4 regions of the Hymenobacter sp. J193 genome follow, and region 4 is predicted to be linked to each of the others. Evidence: riboswitches for the same ligand, from Rfam matches in the RefSeq annotation. Region 4 holds a riboswitch; each other region holds the start of a gene.

Region 1 (4,484 bases), 3.6 Mb from region 4:
GCTTTTTGGCCGCTACCAAAGCAAGCCGTTGTAACTAAATGAGGTACGGGCAGTAGCCTGGCTCCGGCCGCAGGCAGCTTGCGGGTTACTTATAGAACAGCTCGTATATCACCCAGACCGCGGCAATCAGCGCCATGGTGTACCAGCCCCACTTGGTGTAGCGGTCATTGTAATCGGGGCGCGGGCGGCGGTTCATACCGGGCATTCGCATGGGAAAACAGCGGATAAGTGGAAGTGAAAATGCAGAACAGAGCGTTACCTGGTTTTACGTAGCAGACAGGACGAAACGTTTCCCGGGCCCGGCTTGCTGTCACACAGATATGTGTGCTCTATATAGTACAATAACCATAACCAACCCGTATCTTCCTGACTGGCACCGCTCCCCTACCCCTGGCGCTGCTCTTTCCACGATGCAGTATTTTCATGAAACTTCTTCGCTATCTATTGCCTTCGACGAAGACAACCAGTGGCTTTACGTAGAATGGAAAGGCCACCACGATGCAGTGTCTTCCAAAAAGGGCGGCGAGCTAGTGCTGCAGCATCTGCAAAGCTGTGCGTGTACCAAAATGCTCAACGACAACAGCCAGGTAACGAGCGAGTGGGACAGAGGAGCGCGCTGGGTGGGCAGCCACTACTATGCCACCCTGGCCGACCAGGGGGTGCGCTTCGTGGCCTGGATCTGCCCGCCACACTGGCCTGCCCGCAAGTCCATGGAAACGGCTATGCTCTTCGTCACGCGGCCCATGGTGGTATTGTTCGATGACCTGGCCTCGGGCTACGCGTGGCTGGCCCGCCAAAGCTGACGCACTACCCTTGCAGGCCGGTTATCAGTTGTACTATTTCGATAAACAAGGGCCGCGCTGCTACCATTGGCTGGGCGCAAAGGCGCTGCAAGGCCCATAGGCTTTCCGCCGTAGCGGCGTCGGCAGGCTCACTTTGGCAACGCGTCAGCAGCTCTTCCAGCAGGCAGCCAAAGGCCCGTACCTCCAGCTGCTGCAACGCCTCAGCCCGGGCATTATCCTGTTTATCGAAAAAGCTGGCTGCCCCAAAGTCGCTCAGCAGTGCCTTGCCGGCTGCATTCACCAGCGTGTTGTGAGCGTACAGGTCGCCGTGCAGCAGGCCCTGAGCGTGCAGGTGTCGCGCCGCCGAAGCTACATCGTGCGCTATGCGCAGCACCTGCTCCAGGCTGAATAAACTTCCGGGAGCATATACGTCGCGGGTACAGGTGGAAAAGCTGGGCGGGCCGGCCAGCACGCGGTAAGCTGGGTCCAGCAGCTCCAGCACCAGCCCTTCAGCGGCGGCCGGGTGGCGGCTGAGCTTGCCCAGCACCGGAATCAGGCCGGGGTGGCGCCCGGCACTGATGCAGGCTACCATTTCGCTATGCGGCAGCCCGTCACTGGTCACGGCGCCCTTGAACAGCTTCACGGCAACCGGTTCGTGGGCTGCAGGATCCTGCCACTCCGCCCGGTAAATCACCCCCGAAGCGCCCTCACCCAGCTGTTGCTGGATAGCCAGTTTCTCCCAACTGATTTCTGGTATGGGATGCGCGGCCAGCGCGGCGGCTTCGATGTACTCACTGAGTGGGTTGCCGGCAAACGCCAGCCAGCTCAGGCGAGGCAAGCTGAGCAGCCACGTCGGCAGCTCCCCAAGGTGGTTGGCCGAGATGCGCAGCAGCTCCAAGGCGATGCAGGCCGCCATTTCGGGCGGCAGATGGGTAAGCTGGTTGCCGGCCAGCATCAGCTTCTGGAGCTCGTGGCACCGGCCGATTTCGGGCGGTAGCGCGGTGAGTTGGTTGTCGGTCAGGATAAGCCAGCGCAACCTGGGTGGCAACGCGGTGGCCGGCAGCGTACGGATCTGGTTGGCTTTGAACCCCACCATCTGCAGCTCTGAACACTTCCCTAGTGCCTCGGGCACCTCGGTAAACTGGTTGTCGGAGCAGAAAAGGATACGCAGCCGGCGCAGGCGGCTCAAGTCGGCGGGCAGCTCCGCCAGCGCGTTGCCGGAGAGGTTGAGGATTTCCAGCGTATCGGCCAGCTCGAATATTTCGCGGGGAAACTCCATGAGGCTTTCCGATAGATCAAGGCGGGTAGCGCCGACCAAGTCGCCGCGGCGCAATTGCTCCAACGTGTGCATACGGGCAAAGGTCGTGGTTTGCGGCCGTTGCCTTTGCGGTTATCAGCCGTTAAGCAGAGCGAAACATCTCGCATGCTGACGTTGCATCAGTAATCAAATTACCATTGCACGTGAGATACTTCGCTGCGCTCTGCATGACCTTACCACCTGCTCCAAAATATTTTCAAAATTATTTGCACGAATAAATTCTGGTTGTACATTTGCCCTGCGCTCCATGCCACGGAGCACTTATCAAGAAAGGCGGAGGGACAGGCCCTGTGATGCCTTAGCAACCAGTAGAAATACCAGGTGCTAAATCCTGTTCTGAGTCGGCTTCGGTCGGCGCGGAAGAAGATAAGTTAAAAGATGCCTACCGTCTGCAGCGGTCTTGCTCTTCTGACTTGTCGGGAGGGCTTTTTTTATGCTCTTTCGGTAAGAAATCTTGCATAAGTGTCTGGGCAACAAGGTGCGTTTTCGTCTAACCACAAAACGGCCAAACCCATGCAATCTGCCACTCGCCTCCTCCAGTCCATTCCCGTAGATGAGCTCACCGGCGCCATCTCCGTTCCGATTTACCAGACCTCGACCTTCGTACAGGAGGCCCCCGGGGTAAACAAGGGCTACGACTACGCCCGCACCGGCAACCCTACCCGCCGCGCCCTCGAAAACATCCTGGCCACCCTCGAATACGGCCACTCCGGCTACGCCTTCGCCTCGGGTCTGGCCGCCATCGATGCGGTGGTGAAGCTGCTCTCGGCTGGCGACCAGATCGTGGCCATCGACGACCTGTACGGCGGGGCTTTCCGCCTGTTCGAGCACGTGTACCGCCGCTTCGGCATCGATATCGTGTACTGCGACACCACTGATCCGGCCAAGGTAGCTGCCGCCATTACCGCAAAAACCAAGCTGGTGTGGCTGGAGTCGCCCTCCAACCCTACCCTGAAAGTGTCGGACATTGCCGCCATTGCCGACATAGCCCATGCCCACGGCGCCTGGCTGTGCGTGGACAACACCTTCGCCTCGCCCGTGCTCCAGCAGCCCATCAAGTTGGGGGCCGATATCGTGGTGCACAGCGCCACCAAGTACTTGGGCGGCCACTCCGACCTCATTGCCGGCGTCGTGGTAGCGGCCACCGAGGAGCTGGGGCTGCAGCTAAAATTCATCCAGAACGCTTCGGGCGGTATCCTCGGGCCGTTCGATTCCTTCCTCGTGATTCGGGGGCTGGAAACGCTGCCTCTGCGCATTGAGCGGCACTGTAGCACGGCCCTGAAAGTGGCCCAATTCCTCCAAACGCGCCCCGAAGTGCGCGCCGTGTACTACCCGGGCCTGGAAGAGCACCCCAACCACGCGGTAGCCAAAAAGCAGCAGCCCGGCGGTTTCGGCGGCATTATTGCCCTCGTGCTCGAAGAAGACACCCAGGAAGCCGCCACGCAGGTAGTCACCAGCACCAAGTACTTCCACCTGGCCGAAAGCCTGGGCGGCGCCAAGAGCCTGCTCTGCCACCCCGCCACCATGACGCACAAATCCACGCCCGTGGCCCAGCGCCAGGCCGCCGGTGTGGCCGACAGCCTGATTCGCCTGAGCGTGGGCCTGGAAGATGCCGAAGACCTGATTGCCGACCTGGCCCAGGCACTCGACCGCCTGAGCGAAGGCAAAGTAGCCCTGAAAGAAGCCGTACGCGAAGCCGAAGCCCAGCTGGCGTAGGGGCTGAAAAAGATAGTAAACCATCATGCTGAGCGCAGCCGAAGCATCTCTACCGCTTCGTTGCAATGTCAATTGGTTAGCCAGAGGTAGAGATGCTTCATCTGCGCTCAGCATGATGGTTAACAGTAGTGTGACGCCCTTTTGATTTGCACAAGTACTATGAATCGTAACGACATCCGCATCGGCTTATTCGGATTCGGCGTGGTGGGCCAAGGCCTGCACACTGTGCTGGAACGCACGCCCGGCCTGCGGGCCCGCATCGGCCGCATCGGGGTGAAGGACCGCACCAAAGCCCGCAACCTGCCCGCCGAGCTATTCACCTTCGACCGCGACGAAGTGCTGGACGACCCCACGCTTAACGTCATTGTGGAGCTGATTGACGACGCCGACGAGGCCTACCGCATCGTGATGGGGGCGCTGCGCCGGGGCAAAGCCGTGGTAACGGCCAACAAGAAAATGCTGGCCGAGCACCTGCAGGAACTGATTGATTTGCAGCGCGAAACCAACACGCCCCTGCTCTACGAGGCCGCTGCCTGTGCATCCCTGCCCGTCATCCGCAACCTGGAGGAGTACTACGATACCGACCTGCTGGAAGCGGTGGAAGGCATCATCAACGGCTCCACCAACTATATCCTCACGGCCATGCACCGCGACGCGCTGACTTTCTC
Region 2 (4,484 bases), 2.6 Mb from region 4:
ATACAGGTTTTTCAGCTCCACCACAGCGCCCTTCGCCAGATTGGCAAGGCTGGGCAATGAGTCGGGCGTTGCGGCCGGAGCCACTGTTGGTGCCGAAACAACCGCCTGAGCTGGCCGGGCGGCGGGCACGGCAGCTACGGCGGGGCGGGTGGCCGGCCGGGCAGCGGGCGTGGGCCGGCGGCGGGGCGTCGTTGGGGCCGCCACGGGCGCGGGCGTTGGCTTAGGAGCGGCAGCTACCACGGGCACCGGCCGGGGCTGCGCTACCGGAATAGGGCGGGCTGAGCCGGGCAGAGCCGTAAACAGCACCTTGCTGCTCACTGTTTCGAAGCCGCCCAGCTCCTCCGTACGCCGCCATTGCAGCAGCGCCCGACTCTCTATTCCGTTCTGAAAGTACTCGATGCGCACCGGATAGTACCGGCCGGCCTGAAGCCTAATGCGCACGGTGGCATTGAGGTGGTCCTGGTCGCGCCAGGCATCAATTAGCCGCTTCCCGCCCAGCCAGAACCGGAAACCGTCGTCCATCACCGTTGAAAACTCATACTCTCCCGTGACCGGTGCCAGCAGCCAGCCCTGCCACCGCACCGAAAACTCCTCCGTGGGCATATCCGGCCTGGGCGGGATGTGTTCCCAGTCGAAATCAATCTGACGGTCGGTACGGGTAAAGACTTTTTCCTCGAAGTTCATCCCTCGGTAATACGTGCCTTTCAGCCCCGTGCCCACGGGTAGCGCGGATGTTTGCGCCAGTAGCGGCGCGGCGCTCAACAACAATATCAGCCAGGTGAATAAGTGCTTCATCGGAAGAAAGAATAAGATAGTGACGTTGGCAGCCCCAGGCAAAGAAACGCTCCTACGGTTGTAGTTCGTATAGACCGCCCGACAAACCAATACCGTTGCCTGGTCGTAAAGTAGAGTGTGCGGTAATTTTCATTCAACTCCGCGCACCGCAGCTATGGCTACCAAGAAAACTCCTTCTACTTCGGCTAAAAAAACGGATCCGTGCTGGAAAGGCTACGAGCAGGCTGGCACCAAGCAGAAAGACGGCAAAACTGTCCCAAACTGCATCAAAAAAGACTAGCTCTTGTCAGACGCAGCTTCTCTGCTTTAAACAACCCCGGCCTTCTCACTGGCCGGGGTTGTTGTTTTTAGTTCGTTCCGCCGTATCTTCGCCTCTGTTACTTATCCAGAAAGACCGAGGGATTGGGCCCGACGACGTCTTAGCAACCTGAAATAAAACAAGGTGCTAACTCCCGTTTCAGGGCATTTAGGTGCGCTGGAAGAAGATAAGTACAGGACTCGCGCCCCCACGCGGCTCTTTCTGGATAGGCACTTTTTGCTGCCGATTTTCTGAGAAGAGCCGATATGCCGACCGTCACCGCCTCCCCGCTCCACGATATTCTTGCCAAGCGCGTCCTGATTCTGGACGGCGCCATGGGTACCATGATTCAGCGCCATACGCTGACCGAGGACGACTTCCGCGGCACCCGCTTTGCCGACCACCCGAAGCCCCTGCGCGGCAACAACGACCTGCTCAGCCTAACCCGCCCCGACATCATCAAAGGCATCCATGCCGATTACTTCGCAGCCGGGGCCGATATGGTGGAAACCAACACGTTCAGTGGCACCACCATTGCGCAGGCCGATTATGGGCTGGAGCATATCGTGTATGAGCTCAACTACGAGTCGGCGCGCATTGCCAGGGAAGTAGCCGACGAGTTTACGGCCCGGAACCCCGACAAGCCCCGCTTCGTGGCCGGCGCTATTGGGCCCACCAACCGTACCGCCTCGCTCTCCCCCGACGTGAACCGCCCCGGCTTCCGGGCCGTGACCTTTGATGAGCTGGCCACCGCCTACCACGAGCAGGTGCGCGGCCTCATCGACGGCGGCTCCGACGCCCTGCTCATCGAAACCATCTTCGATACGCTCAATGCCAAAGCGGCCCTGTATGCCGTGCAGAAGTTCTTCGATGAAGGCGGCCGCGTGGTGCCCGTCATGATTTCGGGCACGATTACCGACGCCTCCGGCCGCACCCTTTCGGGGCAGACGGTGGAGGCCTTCTGGAACTCGATTCGCCACCTGCCGCTGCTAAGCGTGGGCCTGAACTGTGCCCTCGGGGCCGATCAGCTGCAGGTGTATATCAAGGAGCTGAGCCGCATTGCGGATGTGCACATTTCCGCTTACCCCAACGCCGGCTTGCCGAATGCCTTTGGTGGCTACGATGAGTCGGCGCAGGAATTTGCGGGGGTAGTAGAAAATTACCTTAAGGAAGGCCTCGTGACGGTGGTAGGCGGCTGTTGTGGCACCACGCCCCAGCACATTGGCGAGCTGGCCCGCCTGGCCGGGAAGTACGAGCCGCGTAAGCTGCCGGAGCTACCGAAAGCTACCCGCCTGAGTGGCTTGGAGCCCTTCGGTATCTACCCTGAAAGCCTGTTCGTGAACGTGGGTGAGCGGTGCAACGTAACCGGCTCCCGCGCTTTTGCCCGCCTTATCCGGACCGGCAACTACGAAGCTGCCCTGCAAGTAGCCCGCGACCAGGTGGAAGGGGGTGCCCAGGTCATTGATGTGAACATGGACGAAGGCATGCTCGACTCGGAGCAGGCCATGACCACGTTCCTGAACCTCATTGCCTCGGAGCCCGATATTTCGCGGGTACCGATTATGATTGATTCCTCGAAGTGGAGCGTGCTGGAAGCCGGCCTGAAATGCGTGCAGGGCAAGAGCATCGTCAACTCCATTTCCCTTAAGGAAGGCGAAGAAACCTTCAAGGAGCGCGCCCGCACCGTGCGCCAGTACGGCGCCGCCGTGGTGGTCATGGCCTTCGATGAGAACGGCCAGGCCGACAACTATGAGAAGCGCATCGAAATCTGCCAGCGCAGCTACGACATCCTGGTGAACGAAGTGGGTTTCCCGGCCGAAGACATCATCTTCGACCCCAACATCCTGACGGTGGGCACCGGCATGGAGGAGCACCGCAACTACGCGCTGGACTTCATCGAGGCCGTCCGCTGGATCAAACAAAACCTGCCCGGTGCCCTCACCAGCGGCGGCGTCAGCAACATCAGCTTCTCATACCGCGGCAATGATGTAGTGCGCGAGGCCATGCACTCCTCCTTCCTCTACCACGCTATCCAGGCGGGCCTCGACATGGGCATCGTGAACCCCAGCCAACTGGCCGTGTACGACGAAGTGCCCAAGGACCTGCTGGAACTGGTGGAAGACGTGCTGCTGAACCGCCGCCCCGACGCCACCGAGCGCCTCGTAGACTTTGCCGACACGGTGAAACAGAAGGACAAGGTGGAGGTAGTAGCCGATGCCTGGCGCAGCTTGCCAGTAAAAGAGCGCCTGCAACACGCCCTCGTGAAAGGTATCACGGAGTTCATCGACCAGGATACCGAGGAAGTGCGCCAGCAGGTGGGCAGGCCGCTCGAAGTGATTGAAGGTCCGCTGATGGCCGGCATGAACGTAGTGGGCGACCTGTTTGGCGCGGGCAAAATGTTCCTGCCCCAGGTGGTGAAGTCGGCGCGGGTGATGAAGAAGGCCGTAGCCTACCTGGAGCCCTATCTGCTGGCCGACAAGCAAAGCGGCGACCGGCAGACCGCCGGCAAAATTCTGCTGGCCACGGTGAAAGGTGACGTGCACGACATAGGCAAGAACATCGTGGGCGTGGTACTGGCCTGCAACAACTTCGACATCGTGGACCTGGGCGTGATGGTGCCGCTGGAGCGCATTCTCGACGAAGCCCAGAAGCAGCAGGTGGACGTCATCGGGCTGAGCGGCCTAATCACACCCTCGCTGGATGAAATGGTGTACGTGGCGCAGGAAATGGAAAAGCGTGGCCTCAACACCCCGCTGCTCATTGGGGGCGCTACTACCTCCCGCCTGCACGCTGCCGTGAAAATTGCGCCCAACTACTCCGGCCCAGTAGTGCACGTGAATGACGCCTCCCGCTCGGTGGGGGTGGCAGCGGCCCTACTCGGCTCGGCTGATGTGGAATACGCCCGCACCGTGCGTGAGGAGTACCGCCAGCTCCGCGAGGACTATGCCGGCCGCCAGCGCGAGAAAAGCTACCTGACCATTGAAGCCGCCCGCGAGAATGGCTTCAAGGCCGACTGGGAAACTACCCCTATTGTGAAGCCGACTTTCCTGGGCACCAAGGCGCTGGAAGACTACGATTTGGCCGAGCTGGTGGAGTACATCGACTGGACGCCGTTCTTCCAGACCTGGGAGCTGAAAGGCCGCTACCCCCGCATCCTCACCGATGAGAACGTGGGCGAGGCTGCCACCCAGCTCTTCACAGACGCGCAGAAGCTGCTCAAGCAAATTATCGACGAGAAGCTGCTCACCGCCCGGGCCGTTATCGGTTTCTGGCCCGCCAACACCGTAGGCCACGACACGATTCAGATTTTCCAGAATGACCGCCGCGAAGAAATTCAGGCGGAGTTTTTCACCCTGCGTCAGCAGAGCGAAAAAGCGTCCGGTGTGCCCAA
Region 3 (4,484 bases), 1.3 Mb from region 4:
ACCACGGGGTTTCCGTGTCAGGGTGGGGGCTGAGCGGGCCGGTAGAGCCGTAGCAGGAACCCAGGATATTGGCACACACAATAAAATGCTCCTCGGGATTGAAGTAGCAGCCCGTGCCAAACAGGCCGGGCCACCAGGCCAGCACATCGGAGTTGGCCGTGAGGGCGTGGCACACCCACACCACGTTGTCGCGGGCCGCATTGAGGGTGCCGTAGGTGTGGTAGGCTAGCTGCGCGTGCGGTAGTACGGCCCCGTTTTCCAGCGGAAGGGCAGCAGGTAAGCGGTATAAGTGCGGTTCAGCGGTCATAGATGCGTCAAAAACAAAAAGCCCCGGGAAGGGGCTGAATCAGCAGGCACCAAAGCGGTAAAAGGCCATCCACCAAACTCGGTGCCGTACAGTTGATCCAGCCCCAGACCAGGGCAAGATGAGCCGGGCGGCACGGGGCCTTCCGGTCATCTGCCTGCGGCGTACACTGGAAGTTGACGCCCGGCCGCTCTCTCAGGACGGCCGGGCTCTCAACCCCTCTCCGGTTATCAGACTTCCAGTGGAGCGGCGTGTTCGATTTCGGGCTCAGGCAGCAGGTCGCCGTCCTGGGTTTCGATGGGGGCGGCGTTCTGCACCGCGTCGAAGGCCTGCTGCAGATCGGCGCGGATGTCCTCAAAATGCTCGATGCCCACCGAAATACGCAGCAGTGTGGGCGTAACGCCGGCGGCCTGCTGCTCCTCTTCGGAAAGCTGCTGGTGCGTGGTGGCCGAGGGCTGGATGATGAGCGTTTTAGCGTCGCCCACGTTGGCCAGGTGGCTTACCAGCTTCAGGTTGTCGATAAACTGCGTGGCCGTATCCTTGGAGCCTTTGATGGCGAACGTGAGCACGCCGCCAAAGCCCCGCGTGAGGTATTTCTGGGCCAGCGCGTGGTAAGGGCTGCTCTTAAGGCCGGGGTAGTTCACGGCCTCCACCTGCGGGTGCTGCTCCAGCCACTCCGCCAGCTTCAGCGCGTTTTCTACGGTGCGCTCCACGCGCAAACTCAGGGTTTCCAGGCCGATCAGCAGCTGCCAGGAGTTGAACGGGCTCTGCGAAGGACCGAAGTCGCGCAGGCCTTCCACCCGGGCCCGAATGATGAAGGCAATGTTGCCAAACGGCCCATTTTTGCCGAATACGTCGTTGAACACCAGCCCATGGTAGCCCTCCGAGGGCTCGGTAAACTGCGGGTACTTGCCGTTGCCGAAATCATACTTGCCGCCGTCCACAATCACCCCGCCAATGGAGGTGCCGTGGCCGCCAATCCACTTCGTAGCCGACTCCACCACGATGTGGGCGCCGTGCTCCAGGGGCCGGAACAGGTAGCCACCCGCCCCGAAGGTGTTGTCCACGATAAGCGGCAGGTCGTGCTTCTCAGCAATGGCAGCAATAGCCTCGAAATCAGGCACGTTGAAGCCGGGGTTACCGATGGTTTCGAGGTAGAGGGCCTTGGTGTTTTCGTCAATCAGGGCCTCAAAGCTTTCGGCCTTGTCGCCGTCGGCGAAGCGCACCTCTATACCCAGGCGCTTGAAGGCCACTTTGAATTGGTTGTAGGTGCCGCCGTACAGAAACGAGGTCGAAACGAAGTTGTCGCCAGCCTGCAGAATGTTGTTGAGGGCAATGAACTGAGCCGCCTGCCCCGAGGAAACAGCCAGCGCTGCCACCCCGCCTTCCAGCGCCGCCACACGCTGCTCGAACACGTCGGTGGTAGGGTTCATCAGGCGGGTGTAGATGTTGCCGAACTCCTTGAGGGCAAACAGGTTGGCGCCGTGCTCCGCGTTCTTGAACACGTAGCTGGTAGTCTGGTACAGCGGTACGGCGCGGGCACCGGTAGTGGGGTCGGGCTGCTGGCCGGCGTGGAGTTGGAGGGTTTCGAAGCGCAGGTTCTGAGTAGACATAATGGGGCTGATGGAAAGGAAGTTGGAAGAGAAACCGAAGGCGAATGGAAAGGAAAACCGGCTACGAAGAAGCGTAGCCGAGCCCGTATCGGGCCCGAAAAGCCGCCGAAAATGAGCGGGTCAGGTTAGCCGATACCGCCCGGTGCGTTGAAAAGCGGCAACACCGGACAAAGCTGGGCAGGCGGGGAAAGGGAGGCTGGAGCCGAAATGGCTAGCAACAGCAACAACACGCGCCGCAACAGGGGCGCATTCGCATTCGCTCCGCAACCGGGCTAAGAGCAGCCACGCGGAAACCCCACGGCTGAACGGCGAGCAAAGATGCGGCCGGAGCGGTAGGGTTAGTAGAGGCGAAAGCGAAGGAGTTTTCCATGGTACTCGAAGGTTATATGCCCCGCCGCCGGAAGGCTGGTCGGGCAGGAATTGGCACCTTTCGCGCGGTCGAAGGTTGCCAGCGGGTCACGGAGCCTGTTCTCTCGCCGCTTCTGTATAAATCCTATGAAAACTACCCCGCCGCGAGCGGGGGAGTACCGGGTTGGTGTTGCAAAGGTATAGCCATGATTTTGATATATGCAATAGCTATTGAAAATATTTTACAGAGTTTGTCTGCCCATGTTAGTAGGTCATATTAGTAGGTATAAATGTTGATTAACCTACTGTTTATAAGCAAAATGAGACGAAAAACGCAGGCGGAATAACTATCGGTTTTTATGAAGTAAGCCGTTGGCCAGGAATATTTTTTCAGCTTCTTTCACCGCTAAAGTATCATAAGTCGGGAGTCAGAAAGCTGATTCGACAACAAAAAAGCCACCCTTGGACGAGTGGCTTTTTTAGGATATTATCGAGAAACAGGGCTGTCTAGAGCTTGGGCAGCGTCAGTACCTGGCCTACTTCAATATGGTCGGGGTTAGCGCCAATAGTGGCTTTGTTGGCGTCGTAGATCTGATGCCACTTGGCAGCGTCACCGTAGTGGTGCTTGGCAATCTTGGAAAGGGAGTCGCCACTTACTACAGTATAGGAGTCACCAGCAGTGGTGGCAGCCTGGTTGGTATTACCGAAGAAGTCGGTATTGGCAGCAGGAACAGGGTTGGCGGCGGGGGCAACAGGCTTTTTTTCGCCTTTGTCGGAAAGAAAATCAAAAAGTCCCATGGCAGTACGAATCGTTAAAAGGTGTAGGGAGAAGTAGCCGACTATCAGGCAGATGCCCGTAGGGTTGAGCTTTCATACGCCGCCCTGCCCAATAGGTTTTTGTTGGTAGCATAAGGGAACATCTTTTACCAGCCCGCCGTAAGAGGCGCATAGTTGGCGGCTCGACTATATAGCGCTGGCTGCCTTCTCTCCCTGAACTCTCTCCGTTCACCAACTCCCTATTCTTTCCGATGAAAAATCAAACCAACCCATTTCGCTACCTGGCCACTCTGCTGGTGCTGGTCGCATTGTTCGCCTCGTCCTGCGGCAGCAAAGAAGGCAAAGTTGAAGGCGTAAACATGCTCTACGGTACCGACAGCAAAGTCTGGAAAACCGATAAAGAGCTTAGTTCCACCGGCGATAAAGTGGCCCAGACCGACGCCCAGGAAGACGAACGTTACACGTTTTACGCCAATGGCCAGTTTAGCTTGGCAAGCCCTACCCGAAATATGGCTGGTAAATACACCTTCGACCAAACGGCTAACAAACTCACGTTCATGCCGGATGGCGCCAGCCAGTCTATGACCGTTGACGTAGTAACCATGACGGACGATAAACTGACGTTTAAGGGTACAGATGGATCCGAAATCCGTCTCGAAAAAGAATAACCTTCGCTGCCAGGTTCGAAAAAAGCAGTCTGAAAAACTCGAAGAAGCCCTTTTGCCCCGCGCAGAAGGGCTTTTTTGATGTTTGCTTCCAAAGGAATGCAGCCTTTTTCGCCGAAATCAGCTCGGGATACTAAGGTCGGTGACCTGCCATCAGTAGCTTGCAGTACGAGTGCTTCATTCATTACGCTTTATATGCTGAATACATTTACGTGCCGCTGGATGCTGGCCTTTTTGGGGTGGATTACGGCCAGCACGTTTTGCCTGGCGCAATCTGCCGCCCCAACCGCTACGTTGCCGGTTCATGCTATCCGCAGTATCAACTCTGCCGATACGGATTTCTCCGACCTGGAATTTCTGCGCCAGGAAATAGGCGGTGCCCGGGTGGTGATGCTGGGCGAGCCCACCCACGGTGAAGGCAACGTGTTCGAGGCCAAAATCCGGTTGTTGCGGTTTTTGCAGGAGCGTATGGGTTTCACTACTGTAGCTTTCGAAAGCGGCTTTTATGAGCTAGACAAAGCCCAGCGCGCCATGCAGGCGGGCACTCCGGCCGCCGAGGCCATCGACAACAGCGTGTTTGGCGTGTGGACCAGCACCCGCGAGTTCCGGGAGGTGCTTCTGCTGCTGGGGCCGGGCAAGCTGAAAGTAACCGGGTTCGACTACCAGCTGAGCGGAGCCTACCAGGAGGAACTGCTGGAAGAGCTGGAAACACTGCTCAAGCCCGAAAAAGGGGCCGACGGTATTGCCTACGACTACCTCGACGAGTGTTTCAGCATG
Region 4 (4,484 bases):
GCGGCACCAGGATTTCGGTGAGGGAATAGCCTTGCCGCTGCATCTGCCACAGGGCCCGGCGGCCGGCTTCCGATTCTATTTCCAGGGTGCGCGTAGTCTGGGGCCAGTAGCCGTTGCGGCGGCGGTAGTCTTCGAGGCTGGTCCGCAGAGCCGGGGGCAGCTGCACAGACTTTTTGGTACGCACGGGCTCCGCCTGCGGATACGCTTCGCGGGTAGCCACGGTGCCCACGCCGGGCACCACATTGTGGTAGGTGCGGGTGCAGGCGCCCAGCAGGCTACAGATAGCCAGCAAAAACATAAACTGCCGCATGAAGTCGGAAAATATCGGGTGGGAAATTGCTTTTTACTGCGCCGCTATGACGGCTTCTGGTAGCGGGAGTTCCACCTGAGCAAAACCAGGAGCCGGGTACGCCGGCGGCTGGGTGGTCTGCTGCACCCGCCGCAACAGCCAGTACAGCACCAGCGCACTTACTGCCACTGCTCCGAGGTATGCTCCCCAGGAGCCAAATGCTTCCACGGCCGACTTTTTCTCTAGTTCCTGGCCACCAACTACCAGACCCAGAAAAGCCAGCAGATTGTTTAGGGCGTGCGTGGCCATGCAAAGCCACAAGGATTGGGTGCGGTAGTAGAGCCACCCCAGCAGCAGGCCAATCAGCCCGGCTCCTACCATCTGCGCCGGGTTAGCGTGGATCAGACCAAACAGCAGCGCCGATTGACCAATGGCCACCCATGGCCGCTGCGGGTAATTGCGCAACAGTCCCGCCAGCAGCACACCCCGGAACAGCAATTCTTCCAACACCGGCGCCGCCACACACAGTACCCCGAAAGCCAGCACGGGCGTTTTGGCCAGCTCTTTAAAAGAAGCGTCGGCCCAGTTGGGCAGATGCAGCAAATCCAGCAGGGAAAGCACCGTTACCATTGCCAGCACCACTATGGGTAGCGCCGCATATAGCCAGGCCTGCTCTTTACCAAGGGGGCGGACGGGTACCCAGCGGCTGCCAGCCCGCCGACGCAACACCCCCAGCAAGGCCAGGTTGCTGCTGATCGTGACGATAACCAGCGTGGCCGGGCGGGAAAAGTTCAGAGCTTTTTCGCACAGCAGGAACACCGGCACGCCTACCACCAGCATCACCAGCAGATACCACCCCAGAAAGGCCCAGCTTTCCTTGATTGTCGGATAAGCTGATGGCTTGTGGATTATCGATGACGTCTCGGGCACACTTGGTTCCATGCGTGAAATAGGCTGATAAGGGAAGACAGATCAGGAGTAAAGCTACTTATAGTCTTTCACTACAACCCGGCTAGTGCAACAGCTCAGGTCTGCTGCCGGAAACCCATCTTCCTCAGCGCATGTTTACGCTGCTCGTTGCGCGGTCCGCTCCTGGCCCAGCTTGCTGTGCTTGCGGCCGTAGCCGAAGTAGATAGCCAGCCCGATAGCCAGCCACACGGCCAGACGGAGCCACGTTTCCCAGGGCAAGGATACCATCATCACCAGGCAGGTAACGATGCCGAGAATGGGCACCAGCGGCACCAGTGGGGTGCGGAATCCGCGCGGCGCGTCGGGTTCTTTTTTGCGCATGATGAGCACGCCCGCGCACACCATCACGAAGGCCAGCAGCGTACCAATGCTCGTCATCTCGCCGACCACTGAAATCGGCACGAAGCCGGCAAACAAGGCAATGAACAGGCCCAACAGCAGGTTCGACTGCAGGGGCGTGCGGAACCGCTCGTGGATGCGGGCGAAAACCGGAGGCAGCAGGCCATCCTTGGCCATGGAGAAAAACACCCGGCTCTGACCCAGCAAATCCACCAGAATAACGGAAGTATAGCCGATGATGATGGCCAGAATAACGGCCGAAGAAAGCCAGGCGTAGGGCGTTTTTTCGATGGCAATGGCCACCGGCGCGGCGCTGTTCTTGAACTCGGTGTAGTTGGCCAGACCCGTCATCACGTGGCCGAAGAGCACGAACAGCACAGTGCAGATCAGCAGGGAGCCGATGATGCCAATAGGCATATTGCGCTGCGGGTTCTTGGTTTCCTGGGCCATGGTAGCCACAATATCGAAGCCGATGAACACGAAGAACACCACGCCCGCCCCGCGCAGAATGCCGCTCCAGCCAAACTCCCCGAACACCCCGGTATTCTGCGGGATGTAGGGTTGGTAGTTGGCCGGATCGATGTACTGCCAGCCTAAGGCAATGAACACCAGCACCACAGCTACCTTTAAGGTAACTACCAGTGCATTAAACCAGGCCGAGCCCGAGGTGCCGCGGATGATGATAAGCGTAATGGCCAGCACGATGAGCATGGCGGGCACGTTCACGAAGCCGTGCACGGTGCTGCCATCGGCCAGCGCGGCCGTTTCAAACGGCGACATCACCAGCTGCGGGGGTAGGTGGATGCCGTATTTGCTCAGAAACTTGAGCAGGTACTGCGACCAGCTAATAGCCACCGTAGCGGCGCCCACCGAGTACTCCAGCACTAGGTCCCAGCCGATAATCCAGGCGAACAGCTCGCCCATGGTGGCGTAGGCGTAGGTGTAGGCCGAGCCGGCTACCGGCACCATGGCGGCAAACTCAGCATAGCACAGGGCCGAAAAGGCGCAGCCCACGGCCGCCACCACGAAGGAAAGCGTGACGGCCGGGCCGGCGTTGTTGGCCGCGGCAATGCCGGTGAGCGAGAACAAACCGGCCCCGATGATGACGCCAATGCCGATGGCAATAAGGTTGAAGCCGTTCAGGGTGCGTTTCAGGGTGCCCGCACCGGTTTCGGCGGCCTCCAGCCGCAGCATTTCCAGGGACTTTTTAAGCATAAACAGGGGTGGCGAGAAGCCGCAGCTTCCCGGGTAAGTGAAGAAAACAGCGCAACCTGATTCCTGACGGCAGAAAGACAGGCTGGCCGGTCAGCGTAGACCGGCGACGTTTGCGCAGAATAAAAAACAGAGGAAGGGAGCCGAAAACGGCCAACTCAGGCCCGCAGGCAACTCAGCTCAGCAACAACACTGCTTGCTACAACACGCCTCAGCGGCCACATACGGGCACAAGGAGGCAGCAGGAACAACAGGGCGAGCAGTAAGGCGAGGCAGAAAGTCCACGGCAACTTGTTTTTATATGGTCAGGAGTTGGCACCGTTCCGCGGGGTGCGGGTGGTTGCCGGCGCGTCGTCGAGCCTGTCTCTCGGCACCTCTGTATAAAAACAATCCTTCAGGCTAGAAAGAATTGATGCCGCAAAGGTAGCCCCGTATTCCGGGGCCCGCAAACCCCGCTTTCTACCCGATACACCACCCCAAATAGGTTAACTCCCTAACGAACAGCACCCTAATTCAAACGACAGGATTCAGTTGTGAAAGTTTAAGTCGAAATTTTAAATTTTTTCAGAAGGCGTTTTGGCTTGATCTGGAAGAAACTGGCACCGGAGTTGCAAACCACCCCAATGAAGCCGGTTTTTCTGTTTCAGCCGGACGCGGACTTCACTTCACCAGTTGCACAAATTCACTTCTTCCTTCGTCATGAAAAAGCTTCTTGTAGTTCTGCTCGCCTTCTCGTTTTCCGCTGGCGCTGCTTCGGCCCAGACCACTACCGCTCCGGCCGGCAAGCCGAAAATGCACCACGGCCACAAAGGGCAGAAAGCCAACCTCACGCCCGAACAGCGCGCCGACAAAGCCGCCAAGAAAATGGCAGAAAAGCTGAGCCTCACAGCCGCCCAGACAACTCAGGTACGTCAGCTGCACCTAGCCCGTATCCAGGAAATGCAGGCCCACAAAGCCCAGGCCGGCACCACTGCTGCCCCCGCCGATAAAAAGCAGCATCATGCCGCTATGAAAGCCGGCAAGCAGCGCTACGAAGCCCAGCTCAAGCAAATCCTGAGCGCCGAGCAGTACGCTAAATACACCCAGCTGCAGGCCGAACGGATGCAGAAGCGCAAAGCCCACCGCCAGAGCATGGCGGCCCCCCAGCAAGGCAAAAGCTAAGCCGCTGATTCACGCATAGAAAAGGCCCCGACGGAAACGCCGGGGCCTTTTCTATTTTCTTTAGGCATGCCATTCCGAGCGAAGCGAGGAATCTGAGTCAACCGTTTGTAAACATTAACCCAGATTCCTCGCTTCGCTCGGAATGACATGCCTTAAGGTGCTTCGGAAGCAAACCAGCGCAGGCGGTAGCAGTTGATGGCGGTTTCGCCGAGCTGCTCGACCAGCTTGTAGTTGGCCACGGCGCCCACGGCCGCCCCAATGACGGGAATGAGCTGGGCCAGCTTGGCCAGGTCGATGTAGTCGCGGTACTCCTGCTGGAAGGTGAGCCAGTCAAACTCGTTGACGTCGGTGGGCAGGGTGTGGCGGTAGGTTTCCCAGGTGGCTACGCGCTGATAGATTTCGTTGCGGGTGTGCTGGGAGCTGAAGGCCAGCTGAAAGATGTGCAGCAGAAACAGCCGCTCGGAATAGTCGCGCACATCGTGGCCGTAGAGGGCCGCTACGTCGAAGAGAAGCT

What was found. A riboswitch is a leader RNA that binds a small molecule or an ion and turns the genes downstream of it on or off. The one in region 4 is predicted to bind S-adenosylmethionine.
Positions count from the first base shown of each region.
Region 1: it holds a riboswitch for S-adenosylmethionine, as region 4 does, so the genes downstream of both, LRS06_RS02185 (PLP-dependent aspartate aminotransferase family protein) here and LRS06_RS18095 (amino acid permease) in region 4, are expected to answer to the same signal.
Region 2: it holds a riboswitch for S-adenosylmethionine, as region 4 does, so the genes downstream of both, metH (methionine synthase) here and LRS06_RS18095 (amino acid permease) in region 4, are expected to answer to the same signal.
Region 3: it holds a riboswitch for S-adenosylmethionine, as region 4 does, so the genes downstream of both, LRS06_RS12295 (O-acetylhomoserine aminocarboxypropyltransferase/cysteine synthase family protein) here and LRS06_RS18095 (amino acid permease) in region 4, are expected to answer to the same signal.

Region 1 covers NZ_JAJONE010000001.1:490,827-495,310, forward strand. The annotation lists gene LRS06_RS02170 (hypothetical protein) at 86-211, opposite strand; gene LRS06_RS02175 (hypothetical protein) at 411-803, shown strand; gene LRS06_RS02180 (leucine-rich repeat-containing protein kinase family protein) at 808-2,133, opposite strand; SAM riboswitch class I at 2,359-2,473, shown strand; gene LRS06_RS02185 (PLP-dependent aspartate aminotransferase family protein) at 2,614-3,816, shown strand; gene LRS06_RS02190 (homoserine dehydrogenase) at 3,976-4,484, shown strand, end outside.
Region 2 covers NZ_JAJONE010000001.1:1,494,603-1,499,086, forward strand. The annotation lists gene LRS06_RS06460 (PA14 domain-containing protein) at 1-795, opposite strand, end outside; gene LRS06_RS06465 (hypothetical protein) at 950-1,075, shown strand; SAM riboswitch class I at 1,174-1,287, shown strand; gene metH (methionine synthase) at 1,360-4,484, shown strand, end outside.
Region 3 covers NZ_JAJONE010000001.1:2,813,150-2,817,633, forward strand. The annotation lists gene metX (homoserine O-acetyltransferase) at 1-307, opposite strand, end outside; gene LRS06_RS12295 (O-acetylhomoserine aminocarboxypropyltransferase/cysteine synthase family protein) at 535-1,917, opposite strand; SAM riboswitch class I at 2,297-2,410, opposite strand; gene LRS06_RS12300 (LysM peptidoglycan-binding domain-containing protein) at 2,773-3,063, opposite strand; gene LRS06_RS12305 (hypothetical protein) at 3,294-3,710, shown strand; gene LRS06_RS12310 (erythromycin esterase family protein) at 3,903-4,484, shown strand, end outside.
Region 4 covers NZ_JAJONE010000001.1:4,134,775-4,139,258, reverse strand. The annotation lists gene LRS06_RS18105 (hypothetical protein) at 1-310, opposite strand, end outside; gene LRS06_RS18100 (CPBP family intramembrane glutamic endopeptidase) at 344-1,231, opposite strand; gene LRS06_RS18095 (amino acid permease) at 1,355-2,812, opposite strand; SAM riboswitch class I at 3,104-3,196, opposite strand; gene LRS06_RS18090 (DUF4890 domain-containing protein) at 3,509-3,970, shown strand; gene LRS06_RS18085 (EcsC family protein) at 4,123-4,484, opposite strand, start outside.